DNA from 3 places in the Desulfitobacterium sp. PCE1 genome. Region 3 is predicted to be linked to each of the others. Evidence: riboswitches for the same ligand, from Rfam matches in the RefSeq annotation. Region 3 holds a riboswitch; each other region holds the start of a gene.
What was found. Region 3 has a riboswitch for cobalamin ahead of DESPCE1_RS0105640 (bifunctional cobalt-precorrin-7 (C(5))-methyltransferase/cobalt-precorrin-6B (C(15))-methyltransferase). Riboswitches for the same ligand answer to the same signal wherever they lie in the genome.
Positions count from the first base shown of each region.

Region 1: another riboswitch for cobalamin. It lies ahead of cobT (nicotinate-nucleotide--dimethylbenzimidazole phosphoribosyltransferase); the one in region 3 lies ahead of DESPCE1_RS0105640 (bifunctional cobalt-precorrin-7 (C(5))-methyltransferase/cobalt-precorrin-6B (C(15))-methyltransferase).
Region 2: another riboswitch for cobalamin. It lies ahead of DESPCE1_RS0116330 (AIR synthase related protein); the one in region 3 lies ahead of DESPCE1_RS0105640 (bifunctional cobalt-precorrin-7 (C(5))-methyltransferase/cobalt-precorrin-6B (C(15))-methyltransferase).

Region 1 covers NZ_KB913023.1:2,767,470-2,774,759, forward strand. The annotation lists gene DESPCE1_RS0113765 (ATP-binding protein) at 1-978, opposite strand, end outside; cobalamin riboswitch at 1,134-1,311, shown strand; gene cobT (nicotinate-nucleotide--dimethylbenzimidazole phosphoribosyltransferase) at 1,411-2,550, shown strand; gene cobU (bifunctional adenosylcobinamide kinase/adenosylcobinamide-phosphate guanylyltransferase) at 2,569-3,183, shown strand; gene cobS (adenosylcobinamide-GDP ribazoletransferase) at 3,185-3,937, shown strand; gene DESPCE1_RS0113785 (PLP-dependent aminotransferase family protein) at 4,057-5,217, opposite strand; gene lepB (signal peptidase I) at 5,278-5,799, opposite strand; gene DESPCE1_RS0113795 (GGDEF domain-containing protein) at 5,913-7,290, opposite strand, start outside.
Region 2 covers NZ_KB913023.1:3,254,521-3,261,810, reverse strand. The annotation lists gene metK (methionine adenosyltransferase) at 1-1,145, shown strand, start outside; cobalamin riboswitch at 1,454-1,636, shown strand; gene DESPCE1_RS0116330 (AIR synthase related protein) at 1,746-2,519, shown strand; gene DESPCE1_RS0116325 (ECF transporter S component) at 2,583-3,095, shown strand; gene DESPCE1_RS0116320 (ABC transporter ATP-binding protein) at 3,108-4,886, shown strand; gene DESPCE1_RS0116315 (energy-coupling factor transporter transmembrane protein EcfT) at 4,880-5,692, shown strand; gene DESPCE1_RS0116310 (hypothetical protein) at 5,943-6,452, shown strand; gene DESPCE1_RS0116305 (B12-binding domain-containing protein) at 6,655-7,290, shown strand, end outside.
Region 3 covers NZ_KB913023.1:1,135,329-1,142,618, forward strand. The annotation lists partial or broken gene ftsH (ATP-dependent zinc metalloprotease FtsH) at 1-946, shown strand, start outside; gene DESPCE1_RS0105625 (glycosyltransferase family 8 protein) at 1,055-1,897, shown strand; gene cbiD (cobalt-precorrin-5B (C(1))-methyltransferase CbiD) at 1,944-3,083, shown strand; cobalamin riboswitch at 3,125-3,305, shown strand; gene DESPCE1_RS0105640 (bifunctional cobalt-precorrin-7 (C(5))-methyltransferase/cobalt-precorrin-6B (C(15))-methyltransferase) at 3,471-4,697, shown strand; gene cobI (precorrin-2 C(20)-methyltransferase) at 4,797-5,540, shown strand; gene cobM (precorrin-4 C(11)-methyltransferase) at 6,288-7,058, shown strand; gene DESPCE1_RS0105655 (cobalt-precorrin 5A hydrolase) at 7,055-7,290, shown strand, end outside.

The sequences.
Region 1 (7,290 bases), 1.6 Mb from region 3:
AAGGTCATCAATAAACAAGATGAACTTTAGAGGCTGCTTAGCCAGGAGCCGAATAATCTTAGGGTAGTCCTGTAGATCTGTTTTCGATAATTCAACGAGACGTAGTCCTTGATCACAATATTCCTGCAATAGAGCCTTAACCAAGGAAGATTTACCCGTCCCACGGTTGCCGTAAAGAATCACATTATTGGCCGGAAGATCTTTCAGGAAAAATTCAGTGTTTTGAAGGATGATTCCCTGCTCCCGTTCTTGATTAATCAATTTGTTTATGCGCATGGGATCGGGGCGTACCCCTTCAAGCCTTTCTGTCTCGCCCCTCCATTTGAGAGCTATACACTGACCAAACAATCCTGTACCCATAGTTTGATAATAAGAAAGGAGAGCCTCCACCATTTCTTCTGCCGTCCCTTGAAGCAGACTTTGCTTCAGCCTTCTTTGCCAAGACCGGAGATAACCCTCAGCATAACTTTCTTCTTGCCCATAGGTTTCCGTAGGATAAGCATCCCCCATCTTCATCTCCTGAAGACTTATCCATATGGGCCAGGTTTTAGGGTGCAAAGGAGCTTCTTGCCAGAGAGCCAGGTTTTCCATCTCCTGCTCTTCGCACCGCGCATTAACCGCATCCTTGATCTCTTCAGCCGTCAGTTCAGCGATCTCTCGTAAATACAGCAGCTCCCGCCCTGCCAGTTGGCGAAGCCCGGTCGATACCCTATTCTTCCCCCCCTGGGCTGCTTGCCTGGTGAGCTCATTGTCATCCTGGAGAATACGTTCCCAAAGATAATCCGGCCAATGAACCTGGGTAGCTAAGGAGCAGAAATGATGGTAGTCTTTATAGATTTCCATAAGATCAAATTCTTTGCTCCCAATTTTCTGAAGCAGACTCTGGCAAGAAGCCGCCACTGGGTCTCCTATTAAGCCACGGAACACAACCATTCCATCAAAAAGAAGGGATAATCGAGTTATTTTTGTCCTATTCACGCAATGCACATCCTTATGTGTTCTAGTACAACTCCTAGACACTATCATAAATCCTTCAATTCCTTAAGTAAAGGGTTGATCTTACCGGAATCTCTCTTTTAATACAAGCCAACTACTTGACAAACTCTCCTTCTTTGGTATTCTATAATTAATTAAAAATTAAACCATTCTTTGGTGCCCCCACGGGGGGGAGAATAGGGAAACCGGTGTGATTCCGGTGCGGACCCACCACTGTGTAGGATGAGCTTAAACCATAACCACCGGCAACGCCGGGAAGGGGTAAAAAGCGTTTGAATCCAAGCCAGGAGACCTGCCAGGAATGTATAAAGCCTTTCCATGGGTGAATTTGGAAAGCAGCGGCGATGAAGGCAAAGTCCCGACCACTTATTAAGTGGCGGGACTTTATTTTTTTTACAAAGGAGAGGAATAAAGATGAGTAAAACCGAATTAGAACAGGACAAGCTATGGGATGATTTCTTTAAACAGGAGAACCTGGGTGCTGCTTCCCTTGAGGAATGTGAAGCCGCATTGAACCATCTTATCCAGGGAATACGCGGTCTTGACGAACAGGCTATGGAAGCGGTACAAGCACGCTTGGATTCCTTGACAAAACCTCAGGGCAGTTTAGGGGTCCTGGAGACAATTGCCAAGCAATTGGGGGGGATTCAAGGGCAACCTTGGCCGGAAGTAGAAAAAAAGGCCATCCTCGTCATGGCCGGAGATCATGGTGTGGTGGCCGAAGGTGTCAGTGCCTTCCCTCAAGAAGTAACCCCGCAGATGTTCTATAACTTTTTAAGTGGCGGTGCAGGGATTAATGTCCTGGCTCGCCATGCCAACGCTGATGTGATCTGCACCGATGTGGGAATGGCTTTTCCTCTGGACCCGCCTGAGCTCATGGTTCACCGCATCATGAACGGAACTCATAACATGGCTCTGGGACCCGCCATGAGCCGCAAAGAAGCTCTCCTCTCCCTGCTGACCGGAGCTAAAATCGCCCGCCAGGCTATTGATTCCGGAGTAAATGTCCTGGCTACTGGGGAAGTAGGGATTGGCAATACGACTCCCAGTGCAGCCATTATTTCTCTCATTACGGGCTTGCCCCCCCAAGAGGTTACCGGACGGGGAACAGGTCTGGATGATGCGGGACTCATCCGCAAACAAGAGGTTATCGCCCGTTCTATCGAAATCAATCAGCCGGATCCCCAGGATGGGATGGATGTTCTCAGCAAAATAGGCGGTTTAGAGATCGGTGCCCTAGCTGGAGCAATTCTTCAAGCAGCCTTTTCCCGTGTCCCCATCCTTTTAGATGGAGTAATCTCCACGGCAGCCGCACTCATTGCTACACGTCTCTGCCCCACGGCCCGCTTCTTCCTGATTCCTTCTCATTCTTCCGTGGAAATTGGCCATATTACCGCCTTGAAAGAACTGGATCTGAAACCCATCATGCACCTGGATTTCAGACTGGGAGAAGGAACAGGGGCCGCTATCGGCTTCCATCTCCTGGATGCCTCCATCCGCATTCTCAATGAGATGGCTACTTTTGAATCCGCAGGGGTCAGCAGTAAAAACTAAGCATCATTGGAGGTAACTATGTCGGATTTTGTTCTCATAACCGGCGGGGCCCGCAGCGGTAAAAGCCGCTTTGCCGAGCTCCTGGCAGCCCATCCCGGTCTGCCCGTAATCTACATTGCCACAGCACAAGTCTACGATGAGGAAATGGCTTTGCGTGTCAAAAAACATCAAGACCAGCGTCCTTCCCATTGGGACTTAGTGGAAGAGCCCCTTGCCCTCTCATCGGTGTTGGAACGACATGCCCAGGACAAGGCGGTACTCTTGGTGGACTGTGTGACCCTGTGGCTGACCAATCTTCTTCTTGCCAACTATCCGGCAGAGGATGATTTGCCTGAGCAGGAGTATACCCGAGCCCTCCATAGGATAGAGCAGGAGATTCTGGAACAGGTCCGCACCATCGCTCATATAGCCCAGGATATTACCCCTCAGGTGATTATGGTCACCAATGAGGTGGGAGACGGTATCGTTCCCGATAATCCTCTTTCCAGAGTGTATCGGGATCTGGCCGGCAGGGCCAACCAGATCCTCGGTCAAGGTGCCCAACAGGTCTATTCGGTCGTTGCCGGTTATCCGACGGAGATCAAAGCCACCGGCCAGGCTTTATTGGATTCCTTGCGGCGCGAGGATTCCTAGCATGCGCAAATTATGGATCGCCCTGACCTTTCTCACACGAATACCTCTTCCACAGCCGGAAAATGTGACCACGGAGGAGTTCACTCAAAGCCAGCATTATTATCCCTTAGTGGGCTTAATTCTGGGGGGAACACTCTGGCTGGCCCTCATCCTGCTCCTTCCCCACTACCCACCTCTGGTTACGGCCGCTTTACTCCTTACCCTGGAACTCATTCTCACCGGGGGAATCCATCTTGATGGATTTATGGACAGCATGGATGGATTGCTTTCAGCACGGACACCTGAACGCATGCTGGAGATTATGAAGGACAGCCATGTGGGAGCCTTCGGCGCCGTAAGTGCCATGGTTTACCTGCTGCTCAAATTCACTCTCCTGGCCGGACTCCTTGCCCTCCCCTCACCTTTTGTTCCTTACCTCATTCTTTTCATGCCCATCCTATCCCGCTGGATTTTTCAGATTGGGGTTCATTTCTTCCCTTACGCCCGGGCCCAGGGCTTCGGTCAGGGATTTCATGAAGCCTCCCTTAAAACCCGGTGGTTATTCTTAGGTGAAGGCTTGCTGCTCCTTTTCCTCACCTATTGGGTTCTGCACTGGCCGGGGATTTCCGGCTTTATTCTAGCCACCCTATTCATCCTCTTTTTCACTCGCAAGGTGTCCCGTCTTCTGGGAGGGTTAACCGGGGATCTTTATGGCGCCAGCATTGAACTCTCCGAACTGCTCTTTCTTTTGGGGGCATTCCCTCTGATTTCTTAGAACTTGTCCGAAATTCGTAATCCGTTCCGAATTAACAAAAGAGGCCGTTGCTCAACGAACTGTAAAGTTCTGGGCAACGGTCTCTTAGTTTTAGTACAGGTAGTAAAGCTTTTTCAAGCCTATTTATTCAGCCCCCTGGCTAAACGCTTCATTCCTTCTTCAATAATCTCCGGTGTCGAGCAGGAGTAATTGAGGCGCATTTCATTGGACACCCGGCCATCGGCGTAGAAGAGAGCTCCGGGAACATAAAGAACATTTTGGCGAATCATATCTTCCACATAGTCAAAGCTATTGTTCACGCCAATCAGCTTGGCCCAAAGGAATAAACCACCTGAGGGGACGATCATCTCTACTCTATCTCCCAGATAAGTATGGATGGACTCCACCATAGCCTGACGGCGATCATTATAAACTTTCCGCAATTTGAGGATATGATCCGGCAAAAGATCCTTTTTCAGATATTCATAGATCGCTCTCTGAGTTAAGTTATTACTATGAAGATCCACGCCTTCTTTGGTTTGTTCCAGATGCATAATAATATCTTCATCGGCAAGAACATAACCTATCCGCAACCCCGGTGCCAAAACCTTGGAAAAGGTCCCAAGATAGATGACATTTTCCCCCAATTCCGCCAGATGAGGGATTGCCTCTCCTTCATAACGCAATTCTCCGTAAGGATTATCCTCGATAAGAAGCAGATCATATTTTTGGGACACTTTGAGAAGCTCTTTTCTTCTCTCCAGCCCCATAACTCTTCCTGAGGGATTTTGATAATTCGGTATTAAGTAAAGAAATTTGGGCGTGGTGAAAGCTAAAGCTTTCTCCAGTTCACTGGGAATGATTCCTTCCTCATCACAGGGGATCATCTGAAAATTAGCCCGAAATCCCTCGAAAGCTTGAATAGCACCCAAATAAGTAGGCGTCTCCAAGAAAACCGTATCTCCCGGATCCAAAAAAGTTTGGGCTAATAGGCTCAATCCCTGCTGACTTCCGGTGGTGATAATCACCTCGCTGGTCCGGGCAGGTCTTTGGTTGCGTTTGTGCTGAGAGGCAACCCATGATCTCAACTCCGGATATCCTGCGGTCTGGGCATACTGTAAGGCGGAATTGCCCTGTTCCTCAAAAACCTTTTGGAAGGCTGCCTGTAAATCCTGAGTAGGAAAAAGGTCAAGGGCAGGTAACCCTCCGGCAAAAGATATCATCTCGGGGTTTTGGGCTGCTCTGAGCATTTCCCCGATAAATCCTTCTCCTACATTTTTCATCCACTTGGCGTACTTCATTAGCTTCTCCTTTCCATCCTCAAATCTATAGTAATAATACCCAAAGATATTATTCCTTCATTACTCAAGAAAACCCCAGCGTTCCATAGGCCAATAACGCACTAAGACTTTTCCTCCGATATTTTTCTCGGGAACGAAGCCCCAGACATGGCTATCCTTACTGTTGTTGCGATTATCCCCGAAAACAAGGTAGGATTGCTCCGGAATTTGGATAGGCCCATAGTCATATTCAGGAGCCTCTTTCAAATAAGGTTCTTCCAGGGGTTCTCCATTAATCCATACTTTACCCTCCCGGACTTCCAAGGTCTCCCCGGGTAAACCGATGACACGTTTAACCAAATCATCGTGCTCTCCCGAGCCTTCTGGTGCAGTAAACATAATGATATCTCCACGCTGGAGGGGTTTACTTTTGTAAAATACCTTATCGAAGATTAAGCGATCTTGAAGTTGGATAGTGGGGAGCATGGAACCGGTAGGGACAATGCGGGTGTCGATGATATAGGTTCTAATTCCAAAGGATAAAACCCAGGCGACTACGATCAAAATCCCCCATTCAAAAATTGTGCGTAAATATTTTTTCATTCAAGTCACACCCTCTGCAATAGTTGTCCACTGTGTGGATATACGAAGCTTGCTTACTTGTTTCAGAATACCACGAAATCCCTACTAAATAAAAGACCCCTCCGCTTGGAGGGTCAGTCCGCTATGATATTCCCTTTCCCTAAATTTTTACCTCTATAAAGCCTTTGATCAGCTAAACGATACAGATCATCATAGCTACGGCCTTCCGTCGGAAACTCGGCAACTCCGATACTGACTCCTAAATTATATATTTCAAGACACATGCTTTTTCTCATCCGTTCAATAACTGCCAGAGATTCGTCATTCATGGAAACCTCTGTCAGCACCACGGTAAATTCATCGCCACCCGTTCGGGCGACAATATCCTGCTCCCGTACTGCGGCTCGTAAGTTTTGAGCGATTTCTTTCAGGGCCCGGTCCCCCATAGGGTGCCCCATTGTATCATTGAGTTGTTTGAACAGATCCAAATCGAGAACCAATAATAAGAAATGTGAATTTCTCCTTAGGGTACTGGCTATTTCTTCACGAACACGCTGCTCGAAACCCTGACGATTAAGGATTCCTGTCAAGCGGTCCGTATTGGCCAAACGAGCAAGCTCCTCACGCTGGCGAATCGTCTCTAAAGCAACCCCAACTACGCGAATAAAGGCAGCCAGTATCTCTTGTTTTTGGTCGTTGAGGTGCTTACCTGCATTCATAAGCCAAAGCTCACCAACTACCCCGCTATGGGTCTGGAGAGGATGTATCCACACACGCTCCCATTTAAAGGGATTATCTTCAATATCAAGAAAGTGAACCTTGGCATTTCTAAGACAACATTCCTCCTTAGAGATATATTGCCTGACCCAAGTTCGCCAATCCCATTCCATCTCTTGTTTCAGCCGCCCAAAAGGTGAACGCATTTCCCAGGTCCCTTCGGCACTCTCCAACAGAAAAAATCCTCCGGGCAAAAACAGAATTTCCATGGCCATTTCTCCAGCTTCCGATAAAAGCTGCTCTTCTGAGTCAGCACGGACGAGAATTTCTGTTCCCCGCAATAGCAAGGTAAGGGCTTGTTCCCTATCTAAAGAGTCAATTCTCAGCATTCTTTCAAAAATAAAAGAAGATATAATCGAAATAACTTGTTTTACAAAAACCGTTAATCGTTCATCTTTGGACTGAGCCCGCTTACCCTTAAGGATAAAGGCTCCTAAGGTTTTGTCAAAATGGCTTAAGGGCAAAACCCATTCCTCGTCCATTTCCACGACTTCGGTAAAGGTTTCCCGGAAATCCTGGGGAAATTCGCTTAACATCACCGTTTCTCTGTACTTGTCATCACGAGAGCTGATAGAATAAAGTTTGTATTTTCCTTGCTCAAAAAGGTAGATTGCAGCTAAATCACAGTTAAATAGCTCCAGACTTCGCTGAGTAAAGAGATCTAATGCCGTCAAGAGATTTTCCTCACGATTCATCTCTTGAATGGTAGTCAGTAAAATCTCTGCATACGAAGGG
Region 2 (7,290 bases), 2.1 Mb from region 3:
CTGATAAGATCTGCGACCAGATTTCCGATGCCATCTTGGATGCCATCTTTGCTAAAGACCCCAATGCCCGGGTCGCTTGTGAGACTTCGGTTACCACCGGCCTGGTTTTGGTCAGTGGCGAAATCACGACCAATTGCTATGTGGATATCCCTAGTACGGTAAGACAAGCCATCCGTGAAATCGGTTATACCCGGGCCAAATATGGCTTTGATGCGGATACCTGTGCCGTTCTCACTTCTATCGGGGAGCAGTCCGCCGACATCGCTTTAGGAGTGGACAAGGCTCTGGAAGCGAAAAACGGAGAAATGAGTGAAGAAGAAATCGAAGCCATTGGTGCCGGAGACCAAGGGATGATGTTTGGCTACGCTACCAATGAAACGGAAAGCTATATGCCTCTTCCTATTGACCTGGCTCACCGCCTGGCCCGCCGCTTGAGCGAAGTACGCAAGTCGGATATCCTGGATTATCTGCGTCCTGACGGCAAGACTCAGGTGACGGTAGAGTATGAGGACAATCGTCCCGTCCGTATCGATACCATCGTGATCTCCACCCAGCATCACCCGGAAGCCACCCAGGAGCGGATTCGCCGGGATCTGCTGGAGCATGTGGTATTTCCCGTGGTTCCGGCAGAGTTGCTGGACGAAAACACACGCTATTTTATTAACCCCACAGGCCGTTTTGTCATCGGTGGTCCCCAAGGGGATGCCGGCTTGACCGGTCGCAAGATCATCGTTGATACTTATGGCGGTATGGCTCGCCATGGGGGCGGAGCTTTCTCAGGCAAGGACCCCACAAAAGTTGACCGCTCTGCGGCTTACGCAGCCCGGTATGTAGCGAAAAACGTGGTGGCGGCCGGTCTGGCTGATCGCTGCGAAATCCAGTTGGCTTATGCCATCGGGGTAGCTCATCCCGTATCTGTTCAGGTGGAAACCTTCGGGACAGCTAAGATTGATGAAGAAAAAATCGGGGAATTGGTCAAAGCTAATTTTGACCTCCGTCCCGCTGGGATCATTAAGACCTTGGATCTGCGCCGTCCTATCTATCATCAAACGGCTGCCTATGGCCATTTTGGCCGTACCGATCTGGACCTGCCTTGGGAAAAGACCGATAAGGTAGATGCGCTGCGGGAGCAAGCCGGCTTATAGAGTATAAAGTTCAGAAGCAGATGGATAAGGCCGGAGGATTGTTTCAATTGGAACAATCCTTCGGCCTTGATTAGTTTAGAAGATAGAATAAACTCTTTATTTTTGGAATCTTAATCTTCTGAATAAAAAGATTCCTATGAAAATCAATATAAATAGTAAAGCCAGAATTGAAATTTTCGCTTTCACCAAAATCCCTCCTTCTTAATAGATTATCATGCTGTAAACTTAATGCATCCAGCTTTTTGGAATAGAAAAGATTTTGACTTGACATTATAACATTTTCGGCTAAACTGAATTCAGTAGGTTTTAACAATTTAAGGATTTCAGGTGCCCTTCGCCAAGAAGGGAGAATAGGGAACCGGGTGCAATTCCCGGACGGACCCGCCACTGTAAAGAGGAGTCTCAGCGTTGGATGCCACTGGGTAACTGGGAAGGCAGCAATGAGACAATGACTCGAAGTCAGGAGACCTGCCTGGAGCCGGGAACACATGAAGTTTGGTAAAGTTCATGGTCATTTTGCTTTGTCTGAAAGGAAAAGCGAGGTGGCTATGGACTTTTTATTTTTGCAGAAAAACTATTTGGAGAGGAGAGTTGAATGGATTGGGGTATCAGGGAAGAGATGTTGAGGTGGTTTCTTTGAATGATACGCAATACCTTGTCGCAGCTTGCGACTCATGCGGTGCTATTGGTGAGAAAGAGCTGGATGTGGTCAAAGTTCCCTGGAGGATTACCGGCAGGTTGACGGCCCGGGTAGCCTTAATGGAAGTACTCGCAGTTGGAGCGGTTCCCCAGATGATGAGCATTGCCATTGCCAATGACCCCATACCCGCAGGGGAAGAAATAATGAAGGGGGTGAGAGAAGAGCTAAGGGCTTTGAACCTGATGTCCCTGCCTACGGCTATCAGCACAGAAAAGAATATGCCTACAAAACAAACGGGCTTAGGAATCACGGCCATCGGGCTTTGCGATCAAGATAAACTTCGCATTGGTAGATCCAAGCCGGGCAATAGCCTGTTTTGCCTGGGACTTCCTAAAGTGGGAACTGAGGCGGCTAACCCGGAAGATCCGGACATTCTGCAGGGGGTACATGTCGTTAAATTGCTTAGTGTCCCTGGAGTGTACGACATTATTCCAGTAGGCTCCCAGGGGATAAGGGGTGAAGCCGAAGCCCTTGCCAGGTCTATTGGTGCCCGGTTTATTAAAAATTCCCGATGTGAACTTGATATCCATAAATCAGCAGGACCTTCAACCTGTCTCATTTATACGGCATCAGAGGATATTGAATTAGGGGATTTTGGCAAGATACCCAACCATAAAATTGGCAGATTGGAAGAGGATGGAGGTGGAGGTCTCCAAACAGGAAATGAAGACTAAAATCCAAGAGAAATGTTAGCGGAAAGATTCAAATTAATGAAAGAAATGAAGGAGAGAATAACAATGATTGAGCCGGCAAAGAAAACAACGGTCCAAAAATCAGCTCAAAATATCAGACGAATTGCGATCATGGCGGTCTTTATCGCCTTGAGTGCGGTAGGAGCCTTGATTAAAATTCCCAGCCCACTGGGGACAGTGGCCTTAGATTCTGCTCCGGGTTTTTTCAGCGCTTTAGCCTTTGGCGGTCTCGAAGGCAGTATCGTTATTGCCATAGGCCATCTGCTGACCTCAGCGGTGGTCGGTTTTCCGCTGGGAATTCCTATGCATTTGGTCATCGCCATAGAAATGGCTGTCTTTGCGTTGATTTATCGCCTTGTCAATAAGAAAATCGGTTTGATTCCCGCTGTTATCATAACCTCCCTCCTCAATGGTGTGGTGGCTGCCTTTTCGGTCTTCCCCATAGGCGGTATGGGTGCTGTTTTAGGGTTAATGCCTTTTCTTTTATTGGGATCGGTATTGAATGTTGCGGTATCTGCTTTAGCCTATAAGGCACTTAAAGGAAGCCGACTGATCTAAAGGGGTGTTAGGGTGAAGCCAGTAATTGAATTAAGGGATGTCTCTTATCGCTATCCACGGTCAGAAGTCGAGAGTTTAAAACAAGTCAGCCTGGCAGTGAAAAAAGGAAAATTCATTGCTTTGATGGGTCCCACGGGAGCGGGGAAAACAACCTTAAGCTTGTGTCTGAATGGATTGATTCCCCAATTTCTGCAAGGTGAGATGCGGGGAGAGGTAATCGTTGGGGGTAAAGAGACTGATAAGATTCGGGTGCAGGAATTGGCCAAGCAGGTAGGGCTTGTACTGCAGGATGCAGAAAGTCAGATCGTCGGGCGAACCGTCGGGGAAGACGTGGCCTTTGGCCCCCGCAATTTCGGTATCTCTATGCAGGAGATTCAGCAAAGGGTTGCCCAAGCCCTGGCCCAAGTTCGGCTGAACGGCTATGATGAGCGCTCTACGGCGGAGTTATCGGGTGGAGAAAAACAAAGGCTGGTGATCGCCGGGGTGCTGGCCCTGGAGCCGGAAATACTGGTAATGGATGAACCGGCCTCCGAGCTGGATCCGGAAGGACGGTTCGAGATCTATCGGACCTTGGATGATCTCTGTCGTGAGGGTGAGCGGACGATTCTTGTCATTGAACATTCCAGTGAAGAAATCCTGCAAAGAGCCGATGAAGTCATTGTACTTAATCGCGGGAAAATTGCATGGCAAGGGGCACCGGAAGAGCTTTTTCGCAATATACCCCTTTTGCGGGAATTCGGGATAAAACCTCTTCCCGTCAGCTTATTAGGCTGGAACTTTTTGGAGAGAGGATGGATTGAATTCGAAGATGTTCCTTTAGATGTGGCCGGGGCGGAATCCTTGATCCGCAATTTGGTAAGGAAGAAAAATGCCCAGGGCAGAATAGCCTCCTTGGTTAAGCCCATAGAGAGAAAAGAAGTTCATCAAGAGGGAAGGGTGGAGGAGGGTCCCCGGAGTTCACCGTTGATTCAGGTTAAACAGCTTGTTCACCAATTTACATCAGGACAACTGGGTGTGCGGGGAATTGATCTCACTATTCAAAAGGGAGAATTTGTAGCACTGGTTGGTTCCAACGGAGCCGGAAAAACCACTTTAGCAAAACATATCAATGGCTTGCTTAAACCCACAGAGGGAGAAGTTCTCGTCAAGGGCCTGAATACGAAAGACTATGACACGGCTCAGTTAGCCCAAACCATTGGCTATGTGTTTCAGAACCCGGATCACCAGATCTTTTCCGTCTCAGTGGAGAAAGAGATAGAGTTTGGGCTGAAGAACGCCGGTTTTACCGGGACGGAGATGGAAAAGCGGATCGCTCAGGCTTTGGAATTAACCGGCCTGGAAAAGTACCGTCAGGTTCATCCTTATACCCTAGGTAAAGGGGAACGGCAGTTCATCGCTGTGGCTTCCGTTTTAGCCCTTACCCCGGAAATTCTCGTGATTGATGAACCGACGACAGGTCTTGATTGGGTGGGGGTGGAGAAAATCATGAAATTACTTCAGCAACTCCACAGAAAGGGGACAACCATTCTTATGATCAGTCATGATATGGACAGTGTTGCAGACTATGCAGAACGGGTTGTCCTTTTGCAGGAGGGTCAGGTTATAATTGATGCCCCTCCTTGGGAGGCCTTTGCAGATGAGTCTATCCTCCGGCAGGCGGCAGTTCTTCCTCCCCAATTATGTGTCTTAAATCAAAGACTGAAAGATTTAGGCTATCAGGCGAAATCGGCTGAAGAATTCAGACGGATAGTGTTTCATAGTATTGAGGAGGGGGAGAGGAAACCTTGTTGATAGACTATTTGCCAGGGGACTCTCTGCTTCACCGTCTCCATATTCGTACCAAAGTATTTGGTTTTCTAGTGGTTATTATCTGGTGCTTTCTCTTTCAAAATCCTCTCTACAACTTGTGCTTTTTGCTTGGTATCCTCGTATTTGCGCTTCAAAGCAAAATCTCCTATAAGAAAGTTTGGCAGATGATTCGGCCTTTAATGCCCATCTGTCTCTTTCTGCTTCTTTTTACAGGAATAACATATCCTCCGGAAAGATTTCAAAGAGAAATAAGTCAAGTCATTCTTTTCTCCATAGCCAATGAGGGGCAGGTTGCATTGTCCGTGGGAGGGTTTTTAACGGGAGTTAATTACATCTGCCGCCTGCTTATTATGGTGCTGGGGTCTTCAATTCTGACCTTAACGACGCCGCTGGATGAATTTATGCAGTTTTTGAATCAGCTTAGAGTTCCGGCGGAAATAACCTTTATGATCACGACGGCCTTGCGGTTTATTCCCACTCTGGATAAAAAAAGATTGTTTATTATCGAAGCTCAAAGGGCCCGGGGCGCAAGGATCAATGATAAAAGCAGTATGGGACGGATAAAAACTTATCTTTTGATTATGGTCCCCTTATTTGTAAATTCCATTTTGATTGCCGAGGATCTGGCAAAAGGTATGCTAAACCGTGGTTATGGATATAGATCCTTTATGACCCCAATACGTGAATGCCCTTTGACAGCAAAGGATTACTGGGTTCTATGGGCTCTTCTGTTATTCTTAGGTGGCGGACTGTATATGCGGATCGGCTTAAACTCAGGGGTACTATGAATAAGAACGAAGTATCTAAATAATGGGCAACTCGGCTATCTTATATAAGACAGAAAACTTGATTTGTGATATAGTTAAATTAACTATTATAAACGAGCGACTTTTAGTAGCAACTATTTGCAGATAACTGGTTGGACCTCCCTTAAAGCAGCTTTAAGGCTCTTTAAAACGACGTTTAAAGATATTGCACTCCGACCACAATCGTAAATCCATGGAATGTAATTTAGGAAATATGAGGAGGAGAAAGCAAATGCGTATTGCGCACGGAAATCTTTGTCGTAATGTTGTTGACCAGAATTTGACTCGGCACTCTGAAGAAACAAAAAGAGAGCGTATTCTCTCAGCTGTAAAACAACAACAATCAGCCGAAGAAGCCATGGCAGAACAGAAAAATCAGCAAGAAGCCTATCTGGAGGCAATGAATCAGCAAATGAAAATTTCTGGGGAGCAGATGAAAGGAGAAAAAGAAAAGCTGAAAATTTTGCTGACCTGCTTGGAGATTTCAAGACGGCTAGCAGGGGGAGACAAAGTCCCGCAGGCAGATCATCAGTATTTAATGAAACATGATTCGGCCCTTTATGCCAGGTCAATTTTGATGCGTTTTCCCAAGCACAATCCTCATGAGTATAAACAGCTTTCTGAGGATAGTGGGTGCCGGGACGAGCTGCAAATCGGCAGTTTAGACGGGAATGCAAGCTACCAAGGGTTAAAGGATGTCCTGGTACAGTGCGGTGGTGCCGTGCTTGATGTAACTGTGTAAGGCACGATTTTCCCTGAATCGTAGTCAAATCCTAAGTAAAAACAAGTGCAAAAATAGTAAAAATTGATTGAATATTTCATATTGACAAATATTTTTGACGTGTTAATATAAAGGCAGAAAACATCTTTTTATTTTGCCCCAAGCTGTATATACAGGTATATGTAGCTTGCGGATGATTAAAAATATTAAGGGAGTGAAAAGGATGCTGGATTTAAATGCATTGACACAAGCCATTGGGGATCTGGATGAAGGACAAGTGGTAAGCTTATTAGAGGAGTTTGTTGAATCCAAGCCCAGTATGGCTGATGCAAACCAAGTCGTTGCGGCCTGTCAAAAAGGGATGAGCATCGTAGGAGATTTTTATGAAAAGAAGGAATACTACGTTGGTGACCTTATTTTCGCCGGTGAGCTTTTAAGCCAGGCATTTGACATTTTGAAACCTGTGATTGGCGGAGACAATACCCAGAAGGTTGGCAGCATCGTCGTGGGTACAGTTCAGGGAGATATGCACGATATTGGCAAAAACATTTTTGCAAGCATGGTCGAGGCAGCAGGCTTTGATGTCTATGATCTTGGCATCGATGTAGAACCTGCCGTTTTTGTGGAAAAGGTAAAAGAGTTGAAAGCAGAAGTATTGGGCATGAGCGGGGTGCTTACCCTGGCCATTGACTCTATGAAAGCAACAGTCGAAGCCTTGGAAGCAGCAGGAATACGGGACCAGGTGAAGGTTATCATCGGCGGCAACCCTGTCACTGAGGAGGCATGCAAACAAATCGGAGCCGATATGTTTACTACCAATGCCGCCGAGGGAGTAAAAATATGTCAGAGGTGGGTGGAA
Region 3 (7,290 bases):
ACTTTTGTCCGAAATGGATGGCTTTGATGGGAAGAAGGGTGTTGTGATTCTCGCGGCTACCAACCGGCCGGAATCACTGGATAAGGCTTTATTGCGCCCTGGACGCTTTGATCGCCGAATCCCTGTAGAGCTTCCGGATTTGGCAGGCCGAGAAGCCATTTTAAGGGTTCATGGACAAAAGGTGAAAATGGAACCCTCTATCGACTTTAAAACTATCGCCCGAGCCACTGCCGGAGCATCCGGGGCTGAGCTGGCTAATATTATCAATGAAGGGGCTTTGCGGGCTGTTCGTTGTGGGAGAAGCCGGGTGAACCAAAGCGATTTGGAGGAGTCTGTGGAAGTCGTTATTGCAGGCTATCAGAGGAAAGGGGCAGTGATTTCTCATCGAGAAAAAGAGATTGTTGCTTTCCATGAGATTGGTCACGCTTTAGTGGCGGCCAAACAAACTGATTCTGCACCCGTTCATAAGATTACCATCATTCCGAGGACTTCCGGTGCCTTGGGTTACACTATGCAAGTGGAAGAGGATGAGCGTGTTCTGATGAGCAAGGAGGAGGCGTTCAATAAAATCACGACCTTTACAGGAGGCCGGGCAGCCGAAGAATTGATCTTCGGAACCTATACTTCAGGAGCCTCCAATGATATTGAACAAGCGACCAAAATCGCCCGCGCCATGGTTACCCGTCTGGGGATGAGCAAGAATTTTGATATGATGGCCTTAGAAACAGTGAATAATCCTTATCTTGGTAGCGATACCTCTTTGATGTGTTCCCCTGAAACCGCAGCCAAAATTGATGAGGAAATCCTATCCATCATTAAAAGTGCCCATCAAAAGGCCTTCGGAATCTTAAAAGAGAATATTGACAAACTCCATGAGTTGGCGCGTTTTTTGTTAGAGAAAGAAACCATCACCGGAGAAGAATTTATGGCGGTGCTCTCAAGGTAAAATGAAGGACTGGTGATGTTTTTAACATCCCGGTCCCTGTTTTATTCTGAATAGGTGACAAAGCATAATCCACATATCCAAAGATAAAACCAGCAAAGGGGTAAATCCATGAATATTTTAGTCACCCTAAACTCGAATTATATTATACACTTGATCGTCATGCTCACCTCTCTGATTGAGTCCAATCCAGGGGAGCAGTTTACAGTTTATGTGGCTCATTCCGGCATGTCAAAAGAAGACTTTACCCGCATCAATCATGCCATTGACACCTCTCGATGTAAAATTGAAGACATTAAAATTTCCGATAAGGGTTTAAGCGATGCCCCCATTACCAGCCGCTACCCCAAAGAAATGTATTATCGGATTTTCGCTGTCAAATATCTCCCGGATCACCTCGAGCGGATTTTGTACCTGGATCCGGATCTAGTGGTGATAAATCCCTTAAAGGAGTTCTATACCATAGATTTCCAAGGGAATTTCTTCGCGGCGGCCTCCCATGTCAAGGAAATATTGAAAAGGATTAATCATGTCAGGCTTAATATGGCTGAAGACAGCACCTATGTCAATTCGGGGGTTATGATGATGAACTTGTCTCTGCTGCGCCAGGAACAGGATATTCATGAAGTCTATGAATATATTGAGGGATATAAGCATCGCTTATTTCTACCTGACCAAGATGTCCTTAATGGAGTTTATAGTGATAGAACGCTGACTGTGGATGCGAAAATCTATAATCTTAGTGAACGGTATTATGTTCTCTATAACCTGAATCCCAAGTATTGGGATGCGAAGATTGACCTGGATTGGGTCCGCAATAATACCGTGATTATCCATTATTGTGGCCGCAACAAACCCTGGAAGGAAAATTATATGGGGGAATTGGATGTTTTCTATAAAGACTATGCACAAAAGGTTCATGACAAAATGAAGGATTTTGAGACGATGAGGTGAAATGATAGCATTATAGTTGAATACGATAATAGATGGGGCGGCTGATATGAGGAAAGAGATGAAGGACAGGCATTCATGGAAAATGGGCTTTACTACGGGCAGCTGTGCAGCCGGGGCGGCAAAAGCCGCATGCTTCTTACTGAAAGGATTAAATCAAGGAACACAAGTAGATATCCCACTGCCCCAAGGGGAACGGCTTCAATTATCCATACATCGAATGGAAATTGAAAAGGATATAGCTCGTGTAGGTATTATCAAAGATGCAGGGGATGATCCTGATGTCACCCATGGTTTGGAAGTGGTAGCTCAAGTGCGGGTTCTTTCTGAAAAAGGAGAAATCCTCATTCGCGGGGGTCAAGGTATTGGCGTCGTTACCAAAAAAGGACTTCAGATTCCTCCAGGGGAAAGCGCTATTAACCCTGTTCCCCGGTCAATGATTCAGGCAGCGGTACGAGAAGTATTTCCCCAGGAAGAAGTCCTGGTGGTGATTGAGGTGCCTGATGGAGAAGAGCTTGCTTCGAAGACCCTGAATCCTCGTTTGGGAATTATGGGAGGAATATCGATTTTAGGCACAACAGGTATAGTTCGGCCTATGTCAGAGGAAGCGTTCAAGAAGTCTATTCTGCCTGAGCTGGATCAAGCCGTTGCTTATGGACATAAAGCCATTGTTCTAACTCCTGGCAATTATGGTTTCAGAGCAGCTACGGCGGAACTGAAAGTTCCTGAGGAAGCCATTATTCAGATGGCCAATTTTGTGGGCTTTCTGCTGGAGGAGGCTGCCTATCGCAAGATCGTGAAAGTGCTTCTCTTTGGTCATATTGGTAAATTGATTAAAGTAGCCGGGGGGATTTTCCATACCCATACCCATGTTGCCGATGCCCGGATGGAAATTTTAGTGGCTCATGCCGCACTGAATGGTATTGACCGGAACTTTTTGCAGACCATAGCGGAGTATCCAACGGTTGAAGGTGCTGCTGAAGAAATTCGTACCAAGGGTTGGGGAAATCTTCTGTTTAAATTAGCAGAAAGGGCGAGTTGTCGGGCTCAAGAGCATGTGCATGGGGAAGTGCAGGTGGGAACCGCCTTTACTTTGCTTAACGGTGAGATCATTGCCTGGGACGATCAGGCCAAAGAGATCTGCAAAGAATTTTGGCATTGGCCGCAGATAGAGAAGGAATTTAGGTAAAAGTAGAGAATAACTTAGTAATTCGAATTAAATTGTCACAACAATCGGATAATACTCAAGGTTCCTCTTTTGAGGATGAAAAGGGAAGTCGGTGAAAATCCGGCGCGGTCCCGCCACTGTGAACCACGAGTGCCTCCTTATAGCCCACTGGGATAATCCTGGGAAGGGGGGGAGGCATGAAGACTGGAAGTCAGGAGACCTGCCTTGAACATTGCATTACGCCCACGAGCGATGGGTGTGGTGATTATTTCGGAATAACCGAAGGGAAAAACCAAAGAGCCGCTCAGGGCTCTTTTTTATTTCACTATAAATCGCGGCAGAATTGGGCAAAGCCGAAGGCTTGGTTAATTAACGAAATATAGGTTAAACAAAGGGGAAGGTGATGGGATGATCCAAATATTGGGGATAGGCCCTGGTACAAGAGCATGGGTTTCCCAGGCTGTTGAAGAAATGGTCCATCAGAGCGATGTTTTGGTAGGAGGGCAACGAGCCTTAAAGCTCTTTCCGGATTTCAAGGGAGAGTCATACCGGGTCAGTGGAAATTTAGCCGAAACCTTGAAAACCTTGCAGAGAGTATTACAGCAGGGAAAAAAGGCAAGTGTCCTGGTTTCTGGCGATCCAGGTTTTTATAGTCTGCTTCCTTGGTTGAAAAGGGAGTTCCCGCAAGAAGAAATCCAGGTGTTGCCTGGCCTTAGCTCCATTCAGCTTGCTTTTGCACGAGCAGGGATCCCCTGGCAGGATGCAGAGTTGCTCAGTGTCCACGGCCGTCCGCTGAATTGCTTACCTTTACATCTCAGCCGCCCCTTGGGAGTTCTCACTGGCGGTGAAAACTCACCTCAGAAGATTGCTGAGTATTATCATACCTATGACTTCAATCCGCAGATCTCTCTTGGCAATGCCTTGACTTATCCGGAAGAGCGTTGGTTAAATACAGATGCTCATCAGCTCATGGATTTGGAAGAAGATTTCTCTAATGCGGTGATGATCCTCTACCCTGAAAATCCAGAGGATAAGTCGGCTCAATCCTTGCTTTCATTGCCTAAGAGCTTTGGTATCAAGGATGAGGAGTTTGTTCGTGGCAATGTTCCCATGACTAAGAATGAGATTCGGATTCAAGTTCTGGCTAAGGCAGAGATTACCCCTTCGACCCGGGTCTTGGATGTGGGAGCAGGGACGGGTAGCATAAGCATTGAAGCAGCGCTTTTAGCTCATCGTGGCTGCGTTTATGCCATAGAAGAAAATCCGGAGGCACAGGAGCTTATTCTGAAGAATCAAGAGAAGTTTCGGGTAAGAAATTTGCGACTGGTTCGTGGATCTGCGCCTCAAACGTTACAGGAAATCCCCCCTATGGATGTCTGTATTATTGGCGGTAGTCATGGGCAGATTCGGGAGATTTTACTTCAAGCTCCCTTGGCGCCTGGGGGAAGGGTTGTATTGACTGCCGTAACTTTAGAGACATTAGCTCATGGTATGGAAGCCTTAAAAAGCTTGCAATATGAGGATGTTGATGTGGTTTCGATCCAAGCTGTACGCTGGAAGGGTATTAAGGATATTCATCTTGCCCAGGCCCAAAACCCCGTATTTATACTTTCAGGAAGAAAGGGGATTATTTAAGGCCTCTGCTTCAAACAAAGGAGTTAAGAACCCGTTCAAAAGAAAATGAGCTCCAGAACCGCGGGATGGTTGCGGGCCGAAGAGCTAAGGAGGAACGAAGTGAAGAAGGATAGGAACGAAGACACAAACATAGTAAACAATCAGATCAGTGAAAAGGCTAAGCTTTACGGAATAGGGGTAGGGCCGGGGGACCCGAAGCTTATTACCTTGCGGGCAGTGGAAATTCTACAAGCTATTCAGGTGGTCGCCATACCCAAGTCCAAGATGGAGCGGGAAAGTGTCGCGTGGGAAATTGCCAAATCACACTGCCCCTCCGGAGTTAGCATTTTAGAGTTAGAAATGCCGATGACCGCTGATGAGAGCATACTTCAAGCTGCTTGGCATACTGCGGCAGAGAAGATTAAGGAGGAGCTTTGTCAGGGGCATTCCGTTGCTTTCCTTACCTTAGGTGATCCTTCCTTATACAGCACTTACAGTTATCTACTTGCTATCTTAAGAGATCAGCTTGAACCGGATCAGATAGAGACCATTCCAGGTATCACGGCTATGGCGGCAGTCGCAGCTCGAGTGAATTGGCCTTTGGCTACGGGAGATGAGCCTTTAGTGGTTTTGCCGGGGATCGAGGGCTTAGAGGAGTATGAGCAATATCCTAATCTTGTCTTAATGAAAGTATCGCGAAATTTGCCGGATGTACTTAATCATATCCAAAGAACCGGGTCACAGGCAGTTTTAGCTACCCGGGTAGGTCAGGCAGGAGAAGACGTTCGCCTGCTTGGCCCGGAGGAAGTGTTGGAAAAAGTGGACTATTTAAGTCTTGTGCTTTGTAAGAAACCTCAATCTTGAGAAAGACCCTTTGAAAGCTAAATCTCCAGGATTTTGCTTTACACCGTTCGCTCAATAAGCTGCGCGGACAAAACTAACGCTCAAGCCCTTCGCTCCGTCGGGTGCCCAGCCAAATCGCTCCTGCTCAATGGCTGGTTGGAAACGTCCTGTTTCCAACCCGACTCCGCTGCAGTCTTTTCGCGAAGTTTTGTTCCCGCTCGCTTAAATTCGCTCTCTTTTGTAAATCAAAATCCTTGGGCGATTTTTCAAGTATTCGTTTAAGTATCTTTTTAGGACACAGAAAAAGACCCGAAAGAAGTGCAAGAAAGACCCACAAGAGTAGCTTTACGCACAAAAGCGAACGGATTTCACTGTGTATAAGGCAGCTAAGGCTTCTGCTTCGCTTCACTGACCATAAGCCAAGCTTTCTTTAAGCGGAGGGGCGGTCGGGTCAACGAGGCTTTCCTAACATAGCGTAGCCACGGTTCACATGCAGAAAACAGCGGGGTTTGGCGTCGAAAGTGTCCGGTGGACAGTTTCGCTCAAGGCGGCACTCCCCAAAGCATACGCATCCGCCGCAGATGCTGTTAAGAAAGCGAGTTGACCAGCCCTGGAGCTATGGAGTACGTGAGTCTCCGATCAAGAAACCTTCCGGTGGAAGGTTTCAGGAGATCACGCCCGAAGGTGCGTTGTGCGTAAAGCTACGCGACCCAGACGGCTGCACTAAAAAGATCTTTGGATATCATTATAAAGACAGGAGTGAAAACCTTGGCTGAGAATATTAATCCGGTTCTCTTTGTAGGAGCCGGTCCCGGGGATCCGGATTTGATCACTTTAAAAGGCAAAAAGGCTCTTGAAGAAGCCCAGCGGGTTATTTATGCGGGATCCTTGGTCAACCCGGATATCCTGCGGCATTGCCGAGAGGGCATAGCTTTATTTGACAGTGCCGGGTTAACCTTGGAAGAGACTGTAGCCATCATGGCGGAAGGGGTACAAAAAGGAGAAAAAGTCGTTCGTTTACACACTGGAGATCCCAGTGTTTATGGAGCCATCCAGGAACAGATGCAATGCCTGGAAGAAAAGGGCATTACCTACGGAGTGATCCCGGGAGTAAGCTCTGTGTTTGCCGCCGCCGCTGCGGTGAAAAAAGAGTTTACCCTGCCTGAGGTCAGCCAGACCTTAATTCTTACACGACTGGCGGGAAGAACCCCGGTGCCGGAAAAGGAAGATCTGGCATTATTGGCTCAACATCAAGCCAGTATGGCGATTTTTCTCAGTGTACAGGATATAGGGGAAGTGGTGGCGACCCTGAGGAAAGGATACCCCCCCAATACACCTGTAGCTGTTGTGTATCGAGCCAGCTGGCCGGATCAACACATTCTGGAGGGTACCTTAGAAACCATTGAAAATCAGGTGAAAGAGGCGGGAATCCGTAAGCATGCACAGATTCTTGTGGGAGATTTTCTCCGGGATCAAGGGACCCGCTCTAAACTGTATGACCCGGAATTTACTCATGAGTATCGGCAAGGACGCTCATGAAAACAGCCATTGTGGTGTTAAGGGATCAGGGCTTAAGGACGGCCTGCCGGATCATCGAGAAATGGCCTGAAGAGGAACCAACCTTACTCTATCTGCACCGGCGTCTTGAGGGTCAGAAGCGCATTCATGAAACAGAAGAGCCTGCCCCTTGCTGCGATCCTTATTATTTTAGTGAGCTGAAAGAAGTCCTTCCTGAACTATGGGAAGGTTCCTCTCTTTTGATTTTTATCAT